2 regions of the Plantibacter sp. CFBP 8804 genome follow, and region 2 is predicted to be linked to the other one. Evidence: predicted binding sites of a transcription regulator. Region 2 holds the regulator's gene; the other holds the start of a gene.
What was found. Region 2 encodes HrcA, which represses chaperone genes, less so after heat shock. Its sites were predicted from a motif close to TTNGCACTCGNNNNNNNCGAGTGCNAA; they were not measured.
Positions count from the first base shown of each region.

Region 1: the regulator HrcA is predicted to act here: its motif matches at 1,597-1,623, upstream of groL (chaperonin GroEL).

Region 1 covers NZ_JACYTU010000001.1:1,040,856-1,044,263, reverse strand. Annotated here, with positions in the region: gene IFU11_RS04895 (DUF3263 domain-containing protein) at 71-373, shown strand; gene IFU11_RS04890 (LytR C-terminal domain-containing protein) at 395-967, shown strand; gene IFU11_RS04885 (cold-shock protein) at 1,253-1,456, shown strand; gene groL (chaperonin GroEL) at 1,661-3,280, shown strand.
Region 2 covers NZ_JACYTU010000001.1:493,903-497,310, forward strand. Annotated here, with positions in the region: gene IFU11_RS02300 (16S rRNA (uracil(1498)-N(3))-methyltransferase) at 1-42, opposite strand, end outside; gene dnaJ (molecular chaperone DnaJ) at 44-1,165, opposite strand; gene hrcA (heat-inducible transcriptional repressor HrcA) at 1,220-2,242, opposite strand; gene IFU11_RS20115 (DUF4870 domain-containing protein) at 2,459-3,016, shown strand; gene hemW (radical SAM family heme chaperone HemW) at 3,086-3,408, opposite strand, start outside.

The sequences.
Region 1 (3,408 bases), 550 kb from region 2:
ACTTGGACGACGGCGGACCGGAGCATGACTCCACGGTCGCCGCATCGGCACCGATCGGCAGGAGATGAGCATGCAGCCAGCGTCGCGCACGCCTGCCGATGACGACGCGTCGACGCCGACGGGAGGCCTCGACCAGCGCGAGCTCGAGATCCTCGAGTTCGAGTCCCACTGGATGCAGCACGTCGGGGCCAAGGAGGCCGCCATCCGCGACCGCTTCGCCCTGTCCCCGGCCCGGTACTATCAACTGCTCGGCGCGCTCATCGACTCGCCGTCCGCCCTCGCCCACGACCCCATGCTGATCAAGCGGCTGCAGCGCACCCGCGACGCCCGACTCTCGGCGCGAGGAGCCTCGGCTCCCCGCACCGACGGCTGAGCAGCTCTCGGAGACCACACCATGGCTGAATCCTTCCCGCCCGACCGCTTCGACGAGGTCCCCGACCTCAAGCGCGTCGGCGCGCACCGTGCCCCTGCTCCCAAGGGACGCGGCTGGATCGCCTTCCTCGTCGCCGTGGTCGCCACGCTCGTACTCGTGGGGGTCGGCACCTTCGCCCTGTTCGGGTTGAACGACCGGATCGACTTCTTCGGCGGCTCGCAGAGCCCGAGCGCCACGCCCACGCCGACCCCCACCCCGACCGAGGCTGCCCCCGTCGTCGACCCCGCGGCCAGCATCCTCGTCCTGAACGGCACACCCACCGCCGGCCTCGCCGCATCGGCGGCGGCAGCGATCGCGGCTGCCGGCTTCACGCAGCAGATCGGGACGAGCGACGCCAGCACGGAGGACGTCACGACGAGCGGCGTCTACTACCAGGATCCGTCGCAGGAGGGCGTCGCCCGCGCCATCGCGAACGCGCTCGGCGGCATCCCGATCCAGATCACGGACACGTACGCGATCCCCGTCGAGGAGGGCGAGGCGCCGGTCCTCCGCATCGTCGTCGTGGTCGGCGCGGACTACCAGCCTGCCGCCTGAGCGCGGGTGGAGCGGGTCGATCGCTCGGGTCGCCGGCACGCCGTGTTTCCGGAGTGTTTCCTCCATGTTGAGTTGTCGTATCACTCCGCCCCGTTTGTCGATTTCGGGGTGAATCCGCGCGGTGCTCCGGATTAGTATCTGGAACTGGCCGCTCATCCCGTCCCGTCTCGACTCGCCCCCGGGTCCACTTCGGCGCAGGGTGGTCACCGGGGTCCCGATCCCGGATGGCAGGTCCGGGTTCGGCAACAGTCGATGCCTGCGAGCACGCAGCAATGGGAGTATGAAATGGCGAACGGAACCGTTAAGTGGTTCAACGCTGAGAAGGGCTTCGGCTTCATCACGGTCGACGACGGTGGACAGGATGTCTTCGTCCACTACTCGGCGATCGACATGAGCGGCTACAAGTCCTTGGAAGAGGGCCAGGCGGTCGTCTTCGAGGTCGGCACTGGAGCAAAGGGGCCTCAGGCCGAGGGTGTGCGCCTGGCGTAGCCGCTGATCAGGTACGCGATTCCTGCGACGCCGTCCACTTCGGTGGGCGGCGTCGTTCGTCGTTCCGGGGCTGTTCCCGGGAGTTCGCTCAGGGCGCCGGTGCTCACTTGCACTCCCACCCCCTGAGTGCCAGAATCGACTTAGCACTCGTACTCATTGAGTGCTAACAACGTTCATGACGTCCGGGAGGGACGAAAAACACACATGGCTAAGATCATTGCTTTCGACGAGGAGGCCCGTCGCGGCCTCGAGCGTGGACTGAACATTCTTGCTGACACGGTCAAGGTCACCCTTGGGCCGCGCGGTCGCAACGTTGTCCTCGAGAAGAAGTGGGGCGCCCCCACGATCACCAACGACGGCGTGTCCATCGCCAAGGAGATCGAACTCGACGACCCGTACGAGAAGATCGGCGCGGAGCTCGTCAAGGAGGTCGCCAAGAAGACCGACGACGTCGCCGGCGACGGCACCACCACGGCGACCGTGCTGGCACAGGCGCTCGTCCGCGAGGGCCTCCGCAACGTCGCCGCAGGCGCCGACCCCATCAGCCTCAAGCGCGGCATCGAGAAGGCCGTCGAGGCCGTCACGGTCGAGCTCATCGCCAACGCCAAGGAGGTGGAGACCAAGGAGGAGATCGCTGCGACCGCTTCCATCTCCGCCGGCGACACCACCATCGGCGAGATCATCGCCGAGGCGATCGACAAGGTCGGCAAGGAGGGTGTCGTCACCGTCGAGGAGTCGAACACCTTCGGCACCGAGCTCGAGCTCACCGAGGGCATGCGCTTCGACAAGGGCTACCTGTCGCAGTACTTCGTGACCGACCCCGACCGCCAGGAAGCGGTGTTCGAGGACCCCTACATCCTCATCGCCAACCAGAAGATCTCCGCGATCAAGGACCTCCTGCCGATCGTCGACCAGGTCATCCAGTCGGGCAAGCAGCTCCTCATCATCGCTGAGGACGTCGACGGCGAGGCTCTCGCGACGCTCGTCGTCAACAAGATCCGTGGCATCTTCAAGTCCGTCGCCGTCAAGGCTCCGGGCTTCGGCGACCGCCGCAAGGCTCAGCTGCAGGACATCGCCATCCTCACCGGTGGCCAGGTCATCTCCGAGGAGGTCGGCCTCAAGCTCGAGACCGTCACCCTCGACCTGCTCGGCCGTGCCCGCAAGGTCGTCATCACCAAGGATGAGACCACCATCGTCGAGGGTGCCGGCGACGCCGACGCCATCGCCGGTCGTGTCTCGCAGATCCGCAAGGAGATCGACAACACCGACAGCGACTACGACCGCGAGAAGCTCCAGGAGCGTCTCGCCAAGCTCGCGGGCGGTGTGGCGGTCATCAAGGCCGGTGCAGCGACCGAGGTCGAGCTCAAGGAGCGGAAGCACCGCATCGAGGACGCCGTTCGCAACGCGAAGGCTGCCGTCGAAGAGGGCATCGTCGCCGGTGGTGGCGTCGCCCTGATCCAGGCTGGCAAGACCGCGTTCGAGAAGCTCGAGCTCGTCGGTGACGAGGCGACCGGTGCGAACATCGTCAAGGTCGCCATCGACGCTCCGCTCAAGCAGATTGCGCTCAACGCAGGCCTCGAGCCTGGCGTCGTCGCCGACAAGGTCCGCAACCTGCCCGTCGGACACGGCCTCAACGCCGCTACCGGTGAGTACGTCGACATGCTCGCTGCCGGCATCAACGACCCGGTGAAGGTCACGCGCTCCGCGCTGCTCAACGCAGCGTCGATCGCCGGTCTGTTCCTCACCACCGAGGCCGTCGTCGCCGACAAGCCGGAGAAGAACCCGGCTCCGGCCGGCGACCCGACCGGTGGCATGGACTTCTAAGTCCGCAGCAACACCTGCGCAGGGCGTCTCCTTCGGGAGGCGCCCTGCGTCGTTTCGCCTGCATCGCTGTGAGGGGGGAGGTGGCTCTGGAGCGTGTATGTGCCTCGCGGCATGTTCGGACGAAACGT
Region 2 (3,408 bases):
ACCGGTCGATTCGAGATCCTCACGGAGGTACAGCGAACTCATCTCAACCGACGCCGTGGAAGCGGTCGCGGATCTTCGCGAACAGGCCCTGCTGGAACTGCGCGAGCGCCGGAGCACCCTGGCGTCGTCCTGAGGCGAAGCTCTTGATCAGCTCGCGTTCGCGGTGGTCGAGCTTCGTCGGCGTGACGACCTGGACGCCGATCTTGAGGTCGCCCCGGCTGTTCCCGCGGAGACGGGTGACACCGCGGTCCTTGACCGTGATGACCTCGGAGCTCTGCACGCCCGGCCGCAGCTCGACCTCGACGTCGCCGTCGAGCGCGTGGACGGTGACCTGGCGGCCGAGGATGGCGTCGGTCATCGGGACTTCGAGCGTGCACAACAGGTCGTCGCCGTCGCGGCTGAAGACGTCGTGGTGCTTGACCTTCATCTCGAGGTAGAGGTCGCCGTTCGGGCCGCCGGCCGGGCCGACCTCGCCGCTCCCCGGCATCTGCAGACGCAGACCGGTGTCGACGCCGGCCGGGATGTCGACCGAGACGGTGCGGCGGGCACGGAGCCGACCCTGACCCTGGCAGGTGACGCACGGGGTCGCGATGATCGTGCCGTAGCCGCGGCAGGTGCCGCAGGGCGCCGACGTCATGACGTTGCCGAGCAGCGAGCGGACGGCCCGCTGGATGGAGCCGGTGCCGTGACAGATGTCGCAGGTCACCGGTGAGGTGCCGGGCTGGCAGCAGGAGCCGTTGCAGGTGCTGCAGAGCACGGCGGTGTCGACCTCGAGGTCGCGGTGGGTGCCGAAGATGACCTCGTCGAGGTCGAGCTCGACGCGCAACAGGGCGTCCTCCCCGCGTGCGCGACGGGACTTGGGTCCGCGCTGCTGGCCGCCACCGCCGAAGAAGGTGTCGAAGATGTCGCCGAAGCCGCCGAACCCGGCGTCGCCGCCACCGAACCCACCAGCCTGCGGACCGAGGTCGTACTGCTGGCGCTGCTTGGGGTCGCTCAGCACGTCGTAGGCGTGCGTGACCTCCTTGAACCGTTCCGAGGCGTCGGAACCCGGGTTCACGTCGGGGTGCAGTTCGCGTGCGAGGCGGCGGTACGCCTTCTTGATCTCTTCGGGCGTCGCCTCCTTGGCGACACCGAGTGCTGCGTAGTGGTCGGGGTAGTCAGCCACTGAGGGCCTTTCGTTCGAGGTGCGGAAGGTGTTGGGGGACGCGACGAGGATGCGTCACTCGGCGTCGAGGATGCGCGAGAGGTACCTGGCGACGGCGCGGACCGCAGCCATGTTGCTCGCGTAGTCCATTCTCGTGGGGCCGAGGACGCCGAGCCGGGCGATTTCGCCACCAGAGGAACGGTAGTTCCCGGCGAGGACACTCGTGGTCTCGAGGCCGAACGACGCGTTCTCCCGCCCGATGCTGGCGACCACGCTGTCGCGTTCGGACTCCATCTCACCGAAGAGCCGAAGCAGCACGACCTGCTGCTCGATGGCGTCCAGGACCGGATAGATACTGCCGGGGAAGTCGTCCTCGGTGCGGGCGAGGTTGGCGGCACCGGCCATGACGAGGCGGTCCTGGCGCTGCGCCGACAGCTGCTCGCGCACCGCGTCGACGATGCGGACGGCCGCCGCGCGATCGAGGTCGGCGATGTCGGCTGGGACGTCGCCGATCGCGTCGTGGGCGTCGAGGAGTGGACGGCCCGCGACCGCCTCGTTGCACAGCGAGCGGAGCCGCGAGATGAGGTCGTCGTCGACCGGGCTCTCCGTCTCGATGAGCCGCTGCTCGACGCGGCCGTTGTCGAGGATGATGACCGCGAGCACACGGTTCGGGGTGACGCTCACCAACTCGAGATGCCGGACGCGTGCCCGGGAGAACATCGGGTACTGGACGAGCGCGACCTGGTTCGTCAGCTGCGAGAGCAGCCGCACCGTGCGGTGCAGGACCTCGTCGAGGTCGCCGGACGCGCCGAGGAAGGTCTCGATCGCCGTCCGTTGGGCGTTGTTCAGCGGACGGCGATCGGCCAGGTGGTCGACGAACATCCGGTAACCCTTGTCGGTGGGCACCCGGCCGGAAGAGGTGTGGGGAGCTGCGATGAGCTCTTCGTCCTCGAGCTGCGCCATGTCGTTGCGGATGGTGGCTGCGGAGACCCCGAAGGAGTGGCGGTCGACGATCGTCTTGGAACCGACGGGCTCGCGCGAGGCGACGTAGTCCTGCACGATGACGCGGAGCACTTCGAGACCGCGATCCGACACCATCTCGATCTCCTCCCGTCATCCACCCCGGAGCGCCGACCATCAGCACTCGAAGACCCTGACTGCCAATCATATCGTGGCCTCCGCGCGGCCGTCCCTTGCGCGGCCCCGTGCCGCGGGAATACCGTTGGCCGCAGGCGTGGGTCCCTGATGAGCAACACCTGGTGCGATACGCTCAGCTGGACCAATTGAATATCACTCTCCGTGAAAGGTGCGAAGATGTCCGATCCGAACGCTCAGCCGCCCGTCGACCCAGCGAAGGGCGGGTCGGTTCCGCCTGCAGGAGACGGCGCAACGCCCCCTCCCGCAGCTCCGCAGCAGCCGCCCGCAGGCGCCTACCCGCCCCCGCCCGCCGGTGGCTACGCGCCGCCGCCGCCCGCTGCCGGCTCCTACCCGCCGCCGCCCGCAGGCGCCCCGCAGTACCAGCAGCCGTACGCCGCCGCTCAGCCCATGAGCCCGTCGGACGAGAAGCTCTGGTCGACGCTCATCCACATCGGTGGGATCTTCTTCGGATTCATCCCGCCGCTGATCGGCTACCTGGTCCTCAAGGACCGCGGCCCGTTCATCAAGGCGCACACGCTCACCGCGCTGAACTTCCAGCTGACGATGCTGATCGCGCTCGTGGTCGGCTCGATCCTGACGATCGTCGTCGTGGGTCTGTTCATCATCATCGCCGTCTACGTCGTGGTGATCGTGTTCAGCATCATCGCCGCGATCAAGGCGAACAAGGGCGAGCTGTACAGCTACCCGCTCACGATCCAGTTCATCAAGGCCTGATCCGTCGAGTCGCACGAGAACAGCCCCGTCCGGTCCGCCGGGCGGGGCTGTTCTGCGCCTCGGGCAGGGTCAGTCGCCGACCAGACGGCGGACGACCGCGTCGGCGAGGAGCCGTCCGCGGCGCGTGAGCTCCAGCCGTCCGAGCAGGGCCTGCCGTGCGTCGACCAGTTCCTCGGCGATGAGCCCGGCGACGGCCGTGCGAGCCTCGGGGGCGAGCGTCCGGATCGGGATGCCGTCCCGCGTGCGGGTGAGCAGCAGGATGCGTTCGAGCTCCCGGGTCTCGTCGTCCAGGGTCTCCCGGCCGGCGGCCGGGGACTCCCCCGCCGCGATCCGCTGGGCGTAGGCCGCCGGGTGCTTGACGTTCCACCAGCGCACCCCGCCGACGTGACTGT